DNA from 2 places in the Enterobacter bugandensis genome. Region 2 is predicted to be linked to the other one. Evidence: predicted binding sites of a transcription regulator. Region 2 holds the regulator's gene; the other holds the start of a gene.
What was found. Region 2 encodes CRP, which controls carbon source genes, mostly activating them, when cyclic AMP is high. Its sites were predicted from a motif close to ATGTGANNNNNNTCACAT; they were not measured.
Positions count from the first base shown of each region.

Region 1: the regulator CRP is predicted to act here: its motif matches at 3,573-3,590, upstream of hpt (hypoxanthine phosphoribosyltransferase).

Region 1 is NZ_LT992502.1:841,355-847,866, forward strand. It holds gene cueO (multicopper oxidase CueO) at 1-1,045, shown strand, start outside; gene DG357_RS04070 (glucose/quinate/shikimate family membrane-bound PQQ-dependent dehydrogenase) at 1,120-3,510, opposite strand; gene hpt (hypoxanthine phosphoribosyltransferase) at 3,719-4,255, shown strand; gene can (carbonate dehydratase) at 4,317-4,979, opposite strand; gene DG357_RS04085 (ABC transporter ATP-binding protein) at 5,087-6,013, shown strand; gene DG357_RS04090 (ABC transporter permease) at 6,010-6,512, shown strand, end outside.
Region 2 is NZ_LT992502.1:4,302,158-4,313,566, reverse strand. It holds gene nirB (nitrite reductase large subunit NirB) at 1-577, opposite strand, end outside; gene tsgA (MFS transporter TsgA) at 838-2,022, opposite strand; gene ppiA (peptidylprolyl isomerase A) at 2,301-2,873, shown strand; gene DG357_RS20970 (putative adenosine monophosphate-protein transferase Fic) at 2,981-3,565, shown strand; gene pabA (aminodeoxychorismate synthase component 2) at 3,596-4,159, shown strand; gene argD (bifunctional acetylornithine/succinyldiaminopimelate transaminase) at 4,246-5,466, shown strand; gene DG357_RS20955 (YccS/YhfK family putative transporter) at 5,463-7,550, opposite strand; gene crp (cAMP-activated global transcriptional regulator CRP) at 7,608-8,240, opposite strand; gene DG357_RS20945 (OsmC family protein) at 8,552-8,956, shown strand; gene DG357_RS20940 (phosphoribulokinase) at 9,023-9,892, opposite strand; gene DG357_RS20935 (YheU family protein) at 9,923-10,141, opposite strand; gene DG357_RS20930 (hydrolase) at 10,138-11,160, opposite strand; gene DG357_RS20925 (ABC transporter ATP-binding protein) at 11,272-11,409, opposite strand, start outside.

The DNA of each region.
Region 1 (6,512 bases), 3.5 Mb from region 2:
GCCGAAACAGTGGGGTATCGACGATGTGCCGGTGATTGTGCAGGACAAAAAATTCAGCGCGGACGGGCAGATTGACTACCAGCTGGACGTGATGAGCGCGGCGGTCGGCTGGTTTGGCGATACGCTGCTGGCCAACGGTGCGATCTATCCGCAGCACGCCGCCCCGAAAGGCTGGCTGCGCCTGCGCTTGCTTAACGGCTGTAACGCCCGCTCGTTGAACTTCGCCACCAGCGATAAGCGCCCGCTTTACGTGGTGGCAAGCGACGGCGGCCTGCTGCCGGAACCGGTAAAAGTGAGCGAGCTGCCGATGCTGATGGGCGAACGCTTCGAAGTGCTGGTGGACATCAGCGATGGCAAAGCGTTTGACCTCGTGACCCTGCCGGTCAGCCAGATGGGGATGGCCGTCGCACCGTTTGATAAACCGCATCCGGTGCTGCGCATTCAGCCACTACAGATCACCGCCTCCGGTACGCTGCCGGACACCTTAGCCACGCTGCCAGCTCTCCCGTCGCTGGATGGGCTCACGCAGCGTAAGCTTCAGCTCTCCATGGACCCGATGCTTGACATGATGGGCATGCAGGCGCTGATGAAAAAGTATGGCAATCAGGCCATGGCGGGAATGCACCACGGCCAGATGATGGGCCACATGAATATGGACCACGGCAAAATGGGCGGTATGGATCACGGCGGTCACGGGTTCGATTTCCACAACGCCAACAAGATCAACGGCAAAGCGTTCGATATGAACACGCCGATGTTTGCCGCCACGAAGGGGCAGTTTGAGCGCTGGGTGGTTTCAGGGGAAGGGGACATGATGCTGCATCCGTTCCATATCCACGGCACGCAGTTCCGTATTCTGTCTGAGAACGGTAAAGCGCCGGAAGCGCATCGAGCAGGCTGGAAAGATACGGTGAGAGTGGAAGGCGGCGTCAGCGAGGTGCTGGTGAAGTTCGACCACGAAGCGCCTGAAGAGTTTGCCTATATGGCGCACTGTCATCTGCTGGAGCATGAAGATACGGGGATGATGCTCGGTTTTACCGTATAAAAAAAGCCGGGTGGCGGCTTCGCCTTACCCGGCCTGCATTGCTAAATACGGCAACTTTCGTTGCCGTTTTGCTTTTATTTGCCTTCGTCCGGCAATGCATACGCGACAATATAGTCGCCCATCTTCGTACCAAACGAACCGTGACCACCCGCAGAAATGACAACGTACTGCTTGCCATTCACTTCATAGGTCATCGGCGTTGCCTGTCCACCGGCCGGCAGACGGCCTTGCCACAGTTTTTCACCGTTGGTCATGTTATACGCGCGCAGGTAGTTATCTGCGGTTGCCGCGATGAACAGCACGTTACCAGCGGTGGAGATTGGACCACCCAGCATTGGCATACCCATATTGAACGGCACCGGAACCGGCATCGGGAACGGCATGCTGTCCTGTGGGGTACCAATACGTTTTTTCCAGACGATCTGGTTGGTTTTCAGATCCAGACCGGAGATGTAACCCCAGGCAGGCTGTTTACACGGCAGACCAAACGGAGACAGGAACGGGTTCAGGGTAACGCCAAACGGTACGCCATACTGCGGCTGGATACCGGCTTCGGTCCCGCTGCCTTTCGCGTCTTTCGGCTGCTCCATCGGGTTACCCGGACCGCGTGGGATCAGACGGGAAACGAACGGCAGCGCCATTGGGTTGGCAATCGCCACCTGACGGTTAGGGTCGACGGAAATACCGCCCCACTCAAACATTCCCAGGTTGCCCGGGAAGACCAGCGTGCCCTGCTCAGACGGCGGCGTGAAGATGCCTTCATAGCGCAGCTGATGGAACATCACGCGGCACACCAGCTGGTCAAACATGGTGGCACCCCACATGTCTGCACCGCTGAGGTCTTTCTTCGGACGGAAGCTCAGGTCAGAGAACGGCTGGGTTTTGCTGACGTAATCGCCTTTGGCCGCACCCTGCGGAACCGGTTTTTCCGGGGCAGGCACAACCAGCTTACCGTTGCTGCGATCCAGCACGAAGATGTTGCCGGTTTTAGCCGGAGCGTAAATGACCGGCACGGTTTTGCCGTTAACGGTAATGTCCGCCAGCGTCGGCTGGGACGGCATATCCATATCCCACAGATCGTGGTGAACGGTCTGGTAGCTCCACGCCAGCTTACCGGTGGTTGCGTTCAGCGCCAGGATAGCGCTCGCATAACGTTCCTGCTCCGGTGTGCGGTTACCTCCCCAGATATCCGGCGTGGATACGCCCATCGGCAGGTAGACCAGGTCCAGCTTCGCGTCATACGCGGCTGGTGCCCAGGAGTTCGGCGAGTTGAAGGTAAAGGTGTGCTCGTCAGACGGGATCGCGTTTGGATCTTTCGCGCCTGGGTCGAAAGCCCACAGCAGTTTACCGGTGTTCACGTCGAAACCACGGATAACGCCGGAGGTTTCACGCGTAGAGAAGTTATCCGTTACCGAACCGGCAATCACGATGGTTTTATCGGTGATGATTGGCGGGGAGGTTGGCTCATACAGACCCGGCGTGGTGTCCGGCATGTTGGTCTGCAGGTTCAGAATGCCTTTGTTGGCGAAGGTTTCGCACAGCTTGCCGGTCTCAGCGTTGATGGCAAACAGACGGCCATCGTTCACCGGCAGCATAATGCGGCGAGGACAGTCAGCAATGACTTCCGGGCTGGCATTATCGGCGCGCGCTTCGTGGTAAGAAACGCCGCGGCAGGTGACATGCTGGAAGGACGGGTTGGAGTTCAGCTGTGGATCAAAGTGCCATTTCTCTTTACCGGTGGCCGCGTCGAGCGCGAACAGACGCTGGTGCGCCGTACACAGGTAGAGCATATCGCCGACTTTAATTGGCGTCACTTCATTGGTCAGTTCACCCGGATCGTTCGGCATCTTCAGGTCGCCGGTACGGAATACCCAGGCTTCTTTCAGGTTCTTAACGTTGTCCGCGTTGATCTGCTTCAGCGGGGAGTAACGTTGACCTTCCTGGTTACGGCCATAAGCTGGCCAGTCACCGTCAGCGACCTGCGAGATAGCTGCCGCAGGCGTGGATTCCGCGTTCAGCGTACCGTTGATCTCCTGCGGGTCGTTAAAGCCAGCCCAGGTGAGAATGCCGCCGCTGATTAACAGCGCCACCAGCAGGGCTGCAACGGCACCGCTGGAAGGAACAATCAGGCGGCGCCAGACAAACGGCAGGATCAGCCAGATACCGAAGAAGACCAGGATGTCGCTGCGCGGCGTCAGGGCCCAGAAATCGAAACCGACTTCCCAGACGCCCCAGAGCATGGTGGCAAGAAGGAGGGCGGCATACAGCCACAGTGCGGATTGTTTTCTACGCCAGAGCAGGACGGTTACGCCAAGCATAACCAGGCCCGCAATCGGGTAGTACCAGGAGCCGCCGATCGCGACCAGCCAGACGCCACCGATTAACAGGTATAGGCCGCAGAAGGCGGCGAATAGCGCTGTTAGTGTCACCAGTAGACGCGGCTGTTTAGTGTTTGTTTCAGCCATAGAAAGTGTACTCGTCAGTTTTTGTTAATAATTTGCTAGCAACTAATTATAGGTGTTAACAAGTGTGATCGGAATCACAATATTTGCTTTTTATAACTCATACGCCAGGCTTATCCATTTACTGATATAATGGCTGGCTTGCGTATCGATGCCGGAGCAAGATTCATCCGCATTGAAAGATTTTCATCAAAATCATTTGGTTAGTAATATGAAACATACTGTTGAAGTGATGATCCCGGAAGCCGAGATCAAAGCGCGTATCGCCGAACTGGGTCGTCAAATCACCGAGCATTACAAGGACAGCGGCAGCGAAATGGTGCTGGTTGGTCTGCTGCGCGGTTCTTTCATGTTCATGGCAGACCTGTGCCGTGAAGTGCAGGTACCGCACGAGGTCGATTTTATGACCGCTTCCAGCTACGGCAGCGGCATGTCCACAACCCGTGATGTGAAAATCCTGAAAGATCTGGATGAAGATATTCGTGGCAAAGATGTGTTGATCGTTGAGGACATTATCGACTCCGGCAACACCCTTTCAAAGGTGCGCGAGATCCTGAGCCTGCGCGAGCCGAAATCGCTGGCGATTTGTACGCTGCTGGATAAACCGGAGCGTCGTGAAGTGCAGGTGCCGGTAGAGTTTGTCGGTTTCTCCATCCCGGACGAGTTCGTGGTGGGTTACGGTATTGATTACGCGCAGCGTTATCGTCATCTGCCGTATGTTGGGAAAGTGGTATTGCTGGACGAGTAATTGCGGGCTGATGCCCTCACTCCGACCCTCTCCCACGGGGAGAGGGCGAAAACCCCCGGCTTTATTTATGGTTCACATGCTTAAGCTTGAGGTTGGCAATCCCCGAACGGTAACGCTGCTCCAGCGTTTCGCGATTGGTGGCGGTGACTTCCAGATTGCGCAGCAGGCCATCGTGAATACCGTACGCCCAGCCGTGGATTGATACCTTCTGCCCGCGTTTCCACGCCGACTGCATGATGGTCGAATGCCCAAGGTTATATACCTGCTCCATCACGTTCAGCTCGCACAGCGTGTCCATGCGTCGCTCCTGCGGCATTTCGCCGAGCAGTGAACTATGTTTGAACCAGATATCGCGGATGTGCAGCAGCCAGTTATCAATTAAACCCAGTTCCGGGTTTTCAACCGCCGCCTGCACGCCGCCGCAGCCGTAGTGGCCGCAAATAATGATGTGCTCGACTTCCAGGACGTCAACGGCATACTGAACCACGGAAAGGCAGTTGAGATCGGTATGAATCACCAGGTTGGCGACGTTGCGGTGAACAAACAGTTCGCCGGGCTCAAGGCCGGTCAGGCGCTCGGCAGGTACGCGGCTGTCTGAACAGCCAATCCAGAGAAAGCGCGGGTTCTGGGCTTGTGCGAGTTTTCCAAAAAATCCGGGGTCTTCCTCCACCAGCATTTTTGACCATAGTGCATTGTTGCTAATGAGTGTATCTATGTCGTTCATGGAGGTTAGCGACCTGTAACCGAGTAATTGCGTTGCGCTACTATAGGGTAACCCGACTTTTAATGAAACCACACAACGTGTGTAAGAACTGAAGGTAAGTTAAATTCATGGCAATTGCACTGGAGCTTGAGCAGCTTAAAAAAACCTATCCGGGTGGCGTTCAGGCGCTACGCGGGATAGACCTAAAAGTAGAGGCCGGGGATTTTTACGCGCTTCTGGGGCCGAACGGGGCGGGGAAATCCACCACCATCGGGATCATCAGCTCGCTGGTGAATAAAACGTCCGGACGGGTGAGCGTCTTTGGTTACGACCTGCAAAAAGATGTGGTAAACGCCAAGCGCCAGCTGGGGCTGGTACCGCAGGAGTTCAACTTCAACCCGTTTGAGACGGTGCAGCAGATTGTCGTTAACCAGGCGGGTTATTACGGCGTTGAGCGTAAAGAGGCGCTTGAGCGTAGCGAAAAGTACCTGAAACAGCTTGATTTGTGGGAAAAGCGTAACGAACGTGCACGGATGTTGTCCGGCGGGATGAAGCGCCGCCTGATGATTGCCCGTGCGCTGATGCACGAGCCGAAGCTGCTGATCCTTGATGAACCCACCGCAGGCGTGGATATCGAACTGCGTCGTTCTATGTGGGGTTTCCTCAAGGATCTCAACGACAAAGGCACCACCATCATTTTGACCACCCACTACCTTGAAGAAGCAGAGATGCTATGCCGCAACATCGGCATCATTCAGCACGGCGAGCTGGTGGAGAACACCTCGATGAAGGATCTGCTCTCCAAGCTGAAATCCGAAACGTTTATTCTCGATCTGGCGGCAAAAAGCCCGCTACCGAAGCTTGAAGGGTACCAGTATCGCCTGGTTGATACCTCAACGCTGGAAGTGGAAGTGCTGCGCGAGCAGGGGATCAACAGCGTGTTCTCCCAGCTGAGCGCGCAGGGGATTCAGGTTTTAAGCATGCGTAACAAAGCGAACCGACTGGAAGAGCTGTTTGTCTCTCTGGTGCAGGATAAACAAGGAGACAAGGCATGACGCATCTTTATTGGGTCGCGCTGAAAAGTATCTGGGCGAAAGAGATAAACCGCTTTATGCGTATCTGGGTGCAAACCCTGGTACCGCCGGTCATCACCATGACGCTCTATTTCATCATCTTCGGCAACCTGATTGGTTCCCGCATTGGTGAGATGCACGGTTTTACCTATATGCAGTTTATCGTGCCGGGCCTGATTATGATGGCGGTGATCACCAACGCCTACGCAAACGTGGCCTCGTCGTTCTTCAGCGCTAAGTTCCAGCGTAATATTGAAGAGTTGCTGGTGGCGCCGGTGCCAACGCACGTCATCATAGCCGGTTACGTGGGCGGCGGCGTGGCGCGCGGGCTGTGCGTGGGCATCCTGGTGACGGCGATTTCGCTGTTCTTCGTGCCGTTCCAGGTGCACTCGTGGCTGTTCGTGGCGCTGACTCTGCTGCTGACGGCAATTCTGTTCTCGCTGGCCGGTCTGTTGAATGCGGTGTTCGCTAAAACGTTTGA
Region 2 (11,409 bases):
GCTGGTCGCCGCCCATGTGGTCCAGCTGTTCCGCCATCAGCATCGGGGCAAATTCGATAACGTGGGTTTCAACGCCGAGGTTTTTCAGCGCGCCTGCCGCTTCCAGGCCCAGCAGGCCACCGCCAACAACCGCACCGCGTTTGCTTCGACGAGCGCAGGATTCAATGGCGTTGAGGTCTTCAATGGTACGGTAAACGAAGCAATCCTGGGTTTCCGACCCTTTAATCGGCGGGATCCACGGATACGAGCCAGTCGCCATGATCAGCTTATCGTAAAAAACCGTACGCCCGGCGCTGGAGTGGATCACTTTCTCCTGACGGTTGATGGTGATAGCGCGTTCGCCCACCAGCACTTTTACGCCATGCTTCTCGTAGAACCCTTCGCGCACCAGAGAGAGCTCTTCGGCGGTATGGTGAGAGAAGTAGGAAGACAAGTGCACACGGTCGTACGCCTTGCGGGGTTCTTCACAGAACACGGTAATATCGAACTGGTCAGCATCGGCTTTATCGAGAAGATCCTCAATAAAGCGGTGGCCGACCATGCCGTTACCGATGATAGCGAGTCTGACTTTGCTCATTTTTGCCTCGATTTCTTTTCTATTACTGCCTACCTTAACGATTCAGCAGGGGCACTTATTGATGCAAATCAAATACGCCTTCACCTACTCCTTAGTGGGTATATCTATGATTTGTCAGGTTTTTTATAAGTAACGGATATTGTTTGATTTTTGTGCTTGCTTGTTTTTCGCACAAATTTGACGGGGTTTTTTACGAATCGGCAGTCAGAGCGGGTAAGCAGAGTAAAACCCCTTTGCAGAACGCAAAGGGGTTTTGACGATTAGTGGGTAGCCGTTGCCGTATTGTGCTGACGGTGACGGGTCACGAAGCCCAGAATGAAACACATGATAAACACCACGGCATACAGACCGTTAGCGGTGTGCAGCGCGGCCAGCGGGCCGCTGTGCGCCACAATCGGGCCCGTGACCACGAAGGTCAGCATGGTGCCGATGGTGCCGCAGGTCAGCACGAAGTTCACCAGCTTTGGTGAAGCTACTTTGGTCTGCAGGGAGCCCAGGGTGATGATTGAGGTGTAAATCGCGCTGGAGAAGAAGCCCAGGGTCAGGATGAACCATGGCATATGCTCCGGGGCACCGTTGATGAACAGATACATCAGCACGGTCGCCAGACCCGCCAGGACGGTCAGAATACGTTGCAGGTCGAAGAAGCGCAGGATGAAGCTAAAGGCCCACATGCCGAACATGTAAGACATCCAGAAATCGCTCACCAGTTTGCCCGCGTCGTTCAGGCTCATGCCCAGACCTTTGGCGTATTCAGGTACCCACGAGATAAAGCCCAACTGACCGAGGATGTAGCACAGGGCGGCAATGGAGAGGAACAGCACGCCGATACCCCATTTTTCCTTCGCCACCGGCTCTGAGGTGGTCTGCGCTTTTTTGCCCAGCACCGGGAAGTCACAGCCGAAGGTAAGAATGAAGATCGCGACATAGACCAGACCGATACAGGCGTATACCCAGTACCATTCAATGCTGCGCGCGAGCAGATACGCGGCGACCATCGGGAAAATCATCCCGGCCATGCTGAAGAAGGAGTCGGTAAACAGCAGGCGCGCGCCGCGCTGGCGGCCTTCATACATGTGCGTAATAAGGAACGTACCGATCGACATCGTGATCCCGCTGACAAGGCCCAGCACGAACATGGCGGCGGAGAACAGGGCGATGCTGTGGCTCAACATCAGGCCCGCCACGGCGGCAACCATCAGCACGAAGCCGAAGCGCAGCTGGGTTTTCAGCGGGACGATTTCCATCAGCCAGGCATTCAGGAAAATTGAGATCAGGATCCCCGCGTTGAGGAAGGTGAAGGTGTTACTCATGCTGGAAACGGGCAGCTGGAAGTAGTCTGCGATATTTCCCATCACCATCCCGGTGACGATCACCAACGCGCCGGTCAGGGCGTAGGAGAAGAAGCTTATCCATGTGAGCTTGATGCGATTGCTGTTAGTCATGTCTGGCCTGTTCAGAAAAAGAAAAGCGCCGGAAGGGCGCTGAGAGCGGGCAGATTTTAGTCGCTAAAGTGATCTATTCCTATCTTTTAAGGGAAATGAATATGCCATTGCAGGTTTTAGTGTGATCTAAGTCACACTAAATGGCGGTATAACCAATCGTTTGCGCAGTAATAATTGTTTCAATTTCGTAAAATTAGGTAAAAGGCTGGTCTCGGTTCATACTGCTCTTTAGAATCAAGCCATTCGCTTTTTATACTGCGCTTTGTTAAGGAATTCTCATGCTCAAATCAACACTGGCGGCTGTCGCAGCTGTGTTTGCTCTTTCTGCCGTTTCCCCTGCTGCGCTGGCAGCCAAAGGGGACCCTCACGTTCTGCTGACCACCTCTGCCGGGAACATTGAGCTGGAACTAAATAGCCAGAAAGCTCCGGTTTCTGTGAAAAACTTCCTCGACTATGTGAACAGTGGTTTCTATAACAACACCACCTTCCACCGCGTGATCCCTGGCTTCATGATTCAGGGCGGCGGCTTCAACGAGCAGATGCAGCAGAAACAGCCTAACCCACCCATCAAAAACGAAGCGGACAACGGCCTGCTGAACAAGCGCGGCACCATCTCCATGGCGCGCACGGCGGATAAAGACAGCGCCACCAGCCAGTTCTTCCTCAACGTGGCGGATAACGCTTTCCTCGACCACGGCCAGCGCGACTTCGGCTATGCGGTCTTCGGTAAAATTGTGAAAGGGATGGACGTGGCGGACAAAATCTCTCAGGTTCAGACACACGATGTCGGTCCATACCAGAATGTGCCGTCTAAGCCAGTGGTGATTCTCTCCGCGAAAGTGCTGCCGTAATCGTTCTCCCACACGGGCATATCCTGCCCGTGTCTTTCAGCCCTCCCTGCGAAAGCGCGTTTTGCTGCTTATACTTGTGGCAAACGGACTATTCAGGGAGGCGTTAAGTGAAAAAACTCACCGATAAGCAAAAATCCCGTCTCTGGGAGCAACAGCGTAACGTCAATTTTCAGGCCAGTTGTCTCCTTGAAAAAGGTAATGGTCCTTCAGAGCCCGGCATTGAGACGCTGGAGCTTGGGCCTTCAGCGCCCGGGCTACCGCATCTGTGCCTCATTCATCGCCATCTGTATCACAGAGAGATGAAGCAGGCAGGCGAATTCCGTACCGACGATATTTTTAAGGGTGACATTCCCTTCTGCCATTTTGAGTACATCGAGACGATGGGTAACGAACTGATGGCGGCGCTGGAAAGTGATAAGTATCTTGTGGGTCTTGAAAAAGCGGCGTTTGTTGAAAAAGTGAGCCATTACTACTGTGAAATCAATATGCTGCATCCCTTTATGCGCGGTAATGGCATTGCTCAGCGCGTCTTCTTTGAGCAGCTGGCCATCCACGCGAATTACGCGCTGGACTGGCGGGATATTGATCCCGAGCAGTGGGTGGCGGCGAACCGAAGCGGTGCCACGGGCGATTTGACCGCGCTGAGCGCTATCTTTGCCAAAGTAGTGAGCGAAGCGCGGGAATCTGAGTAGAATAGGGCGGCATTTTTTTCGGGAGCCGCCATGATTCTGCTGATTGATAACTACGATTCCTTCACCTGGAACCTTTACCAGTATTTTTGTGAACTGGGTGCAGAGGTGGTTGTCCGCCGCAACGACGAACTCAGCCTGTCTGATATTGAGACGCTGGCTCCGCAGAAAATCGTCATTTCGCCGGGGCCGTGTACGCCATCGGAATCGGGCATTTCTCTGGAGGTTATTCACCACTATGCCGGCAGGCTGCCGATCCTGGGCGTCTGTCTCGGTCATCAGGCGATTGCCCAGGCATTTGGGGCTACCATCGTGCGTGCCGCGAAAGTGATGCACGGCAAAACCTCGCCGGTCACCCACACCGGCACGGGCGTATTCACAGGGCTCAATAACCTGTTAACCGTGACGCGCTACCATTCGCTGGTGATTGACCCACCGACGCTGCCCGACTGCTTTGACGTGACCGCCTGGAGCGATACGCAGGAGATCATGGGGATTCGCCACCGCGAGTGGGATCTCGAAGGCGTCCAGTTCCACCCTGAAAGTATCCTCAGCGAGCAGGGGCACGCACTGCTGGCAAATTTCCTCAATCGCTGAATATCTGTTGCCTTGCTGTGAGTTTTTATGCATATTTTGTGATTATATTTTCACAATGAATGTGACATAAAATGGATGGGCATGACATGGCAACTGAACAACCAGCAATTACCCGCGCGACATTCGATGAAGTGATTCTGCCGATTTATGCACCGGCTGAGTTTATCCCGGTGAAGGGGAAAGGCAGCCGCGTCTGGGATCAGCAGGGCAAGGAGTATGTGGATTTCGCGGGCGGTATTGCGGTCACGGCGCTGGGCCACTGCCATCCTGCGCTGGTGGACGCGCTGAAAACCCAGGGTGAAACCCTGTGGCACACCAGCAACGTGTTCACCAACGAACCTGCGCTGCGCCTGGGCCGCAAGATCATTGATGCCACGTTTGCCGAGCGCGTGCTGTTTATGAACTCCGGCACCGAAGCCAACGAAACCGCCTTTAAGCTGGCGCGCTACTACGCAACTACGCGCCACAGCCCGTACAAAACTAAAATCATCGCCTTCCATAACGCCTTCCACGGGCGCTCCTTCTTTACCGTCTCCGTTGGCGGCCAGCCGAAGTATTCCGACGGCTTCGGTCCGAAACCAGCCGACATTATCCACGTGCCGTTTAACGATCTGCACGCGGTGAAAGCGGTGATGGACGACCACACCTGCGCGGTGGTGGTGGAGCCGATTCAGGGCGAAGGCGGCGTGACCGCGGCAACCCCGGAATTCCTGAAAGGGCTGCGCGAACTGTGCGACGAACATCAGGCGCTGCTGGTGTTTGATGAAGTGCAGTGCGGGATGGGGCGTACCGGAGAGCTGTTTGCCTATATGCACTACGGCGTGACGCCGGATATTCTGACCAGCGCCAAAGCGCTCGGCGGCGGTTTTCCGGTGAGTGCGGTACTGACGACGCAGGAGATTGCCTCTGCGTTCCACGTCGGGTCTCACGGCTCGACCTACGGCGGTAACCCGCTGGCGAGCGCCGTGGCGGGCGCCGCGTTCGACATCATCAACACGCCAGAGGTGCTAAACGGCGTTAGCGCGAAACGCGAGCTGTTTGTGCAGCATCTCCAGCAGATTAACAATAAGTACGACGTATTCAGCGAGATCCGCGGCATGGGGCTGCTGATTGGTGCGGAGCTTAAGCCGCAGTACAAAGGCCGCGCGCGCGATTTCCTGCACGCAGCCGCCCACGAAGGCGTCATGGTGCTAAACGCTGGGCCTGACGTGATGCGCTTTGCGCCGTCGCTGGTGGTGGAAGAGAAAGATATTGAAGACGGGTTAACCCGCTTTGCCGCGGCGGTCGAGAAGATCGTAAAAGGCTAATACTCGGTTCGCTTTAACCGCCGGGTTAACCAAATGCCGTGATGCGGGCGCTGACGCCATGCCACCGACGAAATGGTGTGCATGGTGTTCAGATGTCCCAGCACGCGCTGCAAATGCTGCTCCAGGGTGCTCATCGGGCCGTGGGTCAGCGTCTCCGGTGCCTCCAGAATGTTCGAATCCCCCGACTCGCCCGGCGCGTCATACTCCAGACGCTGCTGACACCGCTGCAACGCAATTTCACAGGACTGCAAATAGCGCTGCGCCAGATCCGGCGTCAGCATTGTGTGTTCGCGCGCCAGCGTGGTCATGGCGTTAATGTGCTCGACGATAAACTGGCTGTGCGTGACCCACAGCTTCATATCGGCAAGATAGTGTGAGTTAAAGCCCGGCTCCTGCATCGCCTGGTTGAGCGAGTTAAACAGGGCGTTGTGCGCCTGGTTGACCTTCATCCGCTGATACGCCAGCGGGGAAGGCTGCGGATCGTCGCTCAGGATCAGACGAATGGCCTGCTGATCGGCCTCCAGCGCGTCGTGGGCGTTCTGCCTCAGCAGCCCGCTCTGCCACTGCGGCCACAGCCAGACCATGCCCCCAAAGGCGATCAGGCAGCCGATCAGCGTGTCGATCAGGCGGGCAACGATGAACTGTTCGCCGTTAAGCGTCAGCAGCTGCAGGGTATATACCGCCGTCACCGTAAAGCCCACCATCGCCCAGCCGTAGTTTTTGCGAATGATTAGATAGCTTACCAGGGTGACCACCAGCATCCCTGCCAGGGTATAGCCCTCGGGCACGTGAAAATGCAGCGTCACGCCCGCAATAATCAGCCCCGCCATCGTGCCGCCTGCCCGGTGCAGAATGCGCACCCGCGTGGCGCCATAGCCGTTCTGGGTAACAAACAGCACGGTCATTAAGATCCAGTACGGTTTCGGCAGGTGGAGCGCCATGCCCATCAGGCTGGCGATACTGAGCATGACGCTAATCCTTGCAGCGTTGCGCAGAGCGGAAGATTTCAGAGACAGGTAGCTTCTCAGCGCCGGCAGCAGCGGCAGACGTTTCTGTTTATCCGCCATCAGGTCACGGGAATAAAGCGGGCGCTGGGTGCGCAGCACGCGGGCGATGCGGCTGAAGTGCCAGGCGGCAAACTGGCCGACCGGGTTATCCGGGTGCTGACGGGCGATTTTCTCCAGCGCGCCGAGCTGTTTGTCCATGTTAAAGCGCGTGGGGTAGCGGTGGTAGAGAATATCATCGGCCAGCACCCGCAGGCGCGCGGAGACGGTTTGTGCGTTCCAGCGGATCACCGCTTCGGCATGGCTGCGCTCAACCAGCTTTTGCACCTCCTGCGGGTGGTGAAGGCTAACGGAGATATGCTCCTGAAGATCCAGCCCCACCTGAAAGGTGCGCAACAGCCGTTTATATTCGTGGTTCTTGTTGGCGGCGAGCATATGCAGCTGCTGATAGCATTGGCTTATCAGGTCTACCACCTTTTGCTGGCGCGTCAGCAACGGCGGTAAGGATTTTTCCGGATCCGTATGCTGGGTGAGCAGAGTGTATTTGGCTTCACAGTAATCCGCAAGCTGCACGTAGAGCAGGCTCAGAGATTCGCGCAGCGGCTGCTCCCGCCACAGCCAGAACCAGAACCAGTTAAACAGCCCGTACCACAGCGTGCCGAGGGCGTAGATCAGCAGCGGCTCCCACACGGGCATATTACCGGCGAGGCTCAGGGTGAAGATGGCCGCAATGAGTGACGCGGGAAGCAGACGGGCATGGAGCGAGCTGATTTCGGCGGTGACGCCGAGGGTCATCGCCAGCACGGTCAGGATCAGCGGCAGGGGAATATCGCGAGCCAGCAGAAGCTGCACCGCGAGGCTACAGCCAGCAAACAGCGAGCCGCCAATTATCAGACGTTTGAAAAAGCGTTTATGGGGCGTGTCCAGACCGGCAATGTTGCAGCAGGCGGGGACGAGAGAAAACAGCAGGCCCTGCTGAAGATGTCCCAGGATCAGGCCCACGGCCACGGGAAGACATAGCACCAGCGTTTGTCGTAGTGCGTAGTTAACTTCCGGGTGATAGATCAGCCTGCGCCACATGGGGAATAGAGACAAAAACGGCGTGACACCTTGCGATGGCACGCCGTTTAGGCAGGATTAACGGGTTCCGTAAACCACGATGGTTTTACCGTGGGCGGAGATCAGGTTTTGATCTTCCAGCATTTTCAGAATACGGCCCACCGTTTCGCGGGAGCAACCGACGATCTGACCGATTTCCTGACGGGTAATTTTAATTTGCATGCCGTCCGGGTGGGTCATCGCGTCTGGCTGTTTCGCCAGGTTCAGCAGAGTCTGCGCGATACGGCCAGTCACGTCCAGGAAGGCGAGGTTACCCACTTTCTCTGACGTCACCTGCAGACGGCGCGCCATCTGGGAAGAAAGACGCATCAGGATGTCAGGGTTTACCTGAATCAACTGACGGAATTTCTTATAAGAAATTTCAGCCACTTCACATGCTGTCTTTGCGCGAACCCAGGCGCTACGTTCCTGGCCTTCTTCAAACAGGCCCAGTTCACCGATAAAATCGCCCTGGTTCAGATAGGAAAGGATCATCTCTTTGCCTTCCTCATCTTTGATCAGCACTGCCACCGAGCCTTTGACGATGTAATACAACGTTTCCGCTTTTTCACCCTGGTGAATCAGCGTGCTCTTCGATGGGTACTTATGAATGTGGCAATGAGACAAGAACCATTCGAGAGTCGGGTCTGTTTGCGGTTTGCCAAGCACCATGCGCTGTTATCCTCTGTTATAAGCTGTCACCAGAGTCATCAGATGCATCCGGACTCTGGGGTTGCAATCGAATTCTTACCCATACCCTGGGAAGTCGGCTGTCGTAACGTTTCGCAGCCAGTAAAGTTTGATGTCCTCTGCATACATGTGTAACGTCAATGTATTACTGTAGCATCCTGAGTGTTTTAGCATAGCTTTTGCCGCGTGTCTCCTGGTGTCTCGCTTCAGCATGATGCAGGTCGCCTTCCATTGCGAGAAATGTAACGCACGCGTAATCTGTCACCAAAAATGCAACGTTGGAGTTAATGAATATGCAAGCGCGCGTGAAGTGGGTTGAAGGTTTAACGTTCCTGGGCGAGTCCGCATCAGGACACCAGATTTTGATGGATGGTAACTCCGGCGATAAAGCTCCAAGCCCAATGGAAATGGTGCTGATGGCGGCAGGCGGATGCAGCGCGATCGACGTGGTGTCGATTCTGCAAAAAGGCCGTCATGACGTGACGGATTGCGAGGTTAAACTCACCTCAGAGCGTCGCGAAGAGGCGCCACGCCTGTTCACCCACATTAATCTGCACTTTGTTGTCACCGGGAAAGAACTGAAAGACGCGGCGGTCTCACGCGCGGTGGATCTCTCTGCGGAGAAATACTGCTCTGTGGCGTTAATGCTGGAGAAAGCGGTAAAAATCACCCATTCGTATGAAGTGATCGAGGCTTAATTATTGGGGCATCGTGCGTGTTGATGCCCTCACCCTAACCCTCTCCCACGGGGAGAGGGAACATGTTCACGCGATCTGCTTCCCTTCCATCAGTCGCTCCACCAGCGGCGTCATGATCAGCTCCATTGCCAGCCCCATTTTTCCACCGGGAACCACTAACGTATTCATGTGGGAAATAAACGAGCCCTGCAGCATCGCCAGCAGCCAGGGGTAATCAATGCCTTCAAGATTGCGGAAGTGGATCACCACAAAGCTCTCATCCAGCGACGGGATGCTTTTCGCCGCGAACGGATTGGAAGTGTCCACGGTCGGCACGCGCTGGAAGTTAATGTGCGTGCGGGAGAACTGCGGCGTGAGATAGTTGATGTAATCTTCCATGGAGCGCACCACCGAGTCCATTACCGCCTCGCGCGAATGGCCGCGCTCGCTCATGTCGCGCGTCAGCTTCTGGATCCACTCCAGGTTAACGATCGGCACCACCCCGACCAGCAGATCCACATGGCGCGCCACGTCGTGCTGAGGCGTAACAACGCCGCCGTGCAATCCTTCATAAAACAGCACGTCGGTGGGTTCCGGCAGCGGTTGCCAGGGGGTAAAGGTGCCCGGCACCTGGTTCCAGGGTACGGCTTCGTCGTAGGTGTGCAGATACTTACGGGACTGCCCGGTACCGCTCTGACCGTATTCGCGGAAGGTTTGCTCCAGCAGGCCGAAATCATTGGCTTCGGGGCCAAAGTAGCTGATGTGTTTACCCAGATCGCGCGCCTTGCGGATCGCCATGTCCATCTCAGGCCGCGTATAGCGGTGAAAGCTGTCGCCTTCGACCTCCGCCGAACGGAGATTCAGCTGGGCGAAAATCTTGCGAAAAGCGAGGCTGGTGGTGGTGGTTCCCGCACCACTCGACCCCGTAACGGCAATAATGGGATGTCTGGCAGACATAGCAACTCCCTGACGGAAAAGGTTGGAAGATCAGCCGTGAAACGCGTTGCGGGGCATGATATTGACCGTCTCATGCAGTTCTGACCACACCAGCACCACGTCGCCGCTTTTCAGCTGGCGTTTTACATCGTTGACCTTTTGCTCAAGCGAACGCTCATGTTCACCATAATCGGTGCCTTCGCGTAATACAAAGCTTTCAATCAGATTATCGAGCGTTTCGGGAGCCAGATCCTGCCAGGGAATGATCATTTTGCACCATCCAGATAAGGAGTCAGCCAGTCAGGAATGCGCGCTTCCAGCCACATTTTCGGCCTGCGCAGCGTGCCGCCGATGAACCCCACGTGGCCACCATGTTCGGTCAGCTGGTAGTGAACGTTGTCAGGCAGGAATTCCTGCGCGGGAATAGAGTGATGATCCATGAACGGGTCATCTTTGGCGTGAATAATCAGCGTCGGCTGCGTGATTTTGCTGAGCAGCGGCATGGCGCTGCACTGTCGGTAATAGTCGATAGCATCGGCGAAGCCGTGAATTTTGGCGGTGATCAGATCGTCGAATTCGCGGATGCAGCGTACCTTTTTCAGCTGGCGCAGGCTTACCGGCAGGGTATCCGGATAGGCCTTCAGCTTTCGCGCCGCGTTGGCTTTCAGCAGGTTGAGCAGATAGCGCTGATAGACGCGGGAAAAGCCTTTTTCCATGTGGTAGCTGCACTGCTCCAGCATAAACGGTGCGGAGACAATCACTGCTGCATTCAGCGGTACGCTGTCGCCCTCTTTGGCCAGCAGACAGGCGAGCATATTACCGCCCAGCGAGTAGCCCACGGCGGCCGTTGGCGCGGCGCCATAATTTTCCCGCAGCCAGTGCAGAAACCACGTGCCATCTTCGGTTTCACCCGAGTGATAAATGCGTTTCTGACGATTCGGCTCGCCGCTACAGCCGCGAAAATGCATCACCACGCCGAGCCAGCCGCGCGCTTTGGCGGCCTCAATTAACCCATGCGCATACGGACTGTGCAGGCTGCCTTCTAAACCGTGAAAAACCACCAGACGCGGCTTATGAAGAGCCTGTTCCGGCGCTTCGCTCCAGGCGAGATCCAGAAAATCACCGTCCGGCAGATCGAGCCGTTGCCAGTGCGGAGTGAACTGGACCTTGCGGCGGATCAGCCGCGGCAGCATGGTCTGCAAATGGCAGTTGGTCACGCCGCGCATGGGCACGAACTCGGTGCTGTCTTCGGCTGTAATGTCGAAGTCTGATGGAATGATTTGGGTCATAAGGACGATGCTGATTCTTGTCAGAAATTCACTATACTTTCCGAATTGTACCCCGTTTAGCCTGGATTTCCGAACCAGAGATAGATTCCGTTCTCACAACGGGGTAAAAATTCAGTCTGCCTGCAGCATCGCTTCCAGCTGTTCCTGGGCATCCAGCCATGCCATTTCGCACTCTTCGAGGCTGGATTTGGCTTTCGCCTGCGTTTGCAGACAATCCGTTAGCTCCGCTTTACGGCTCTGATCGTACAG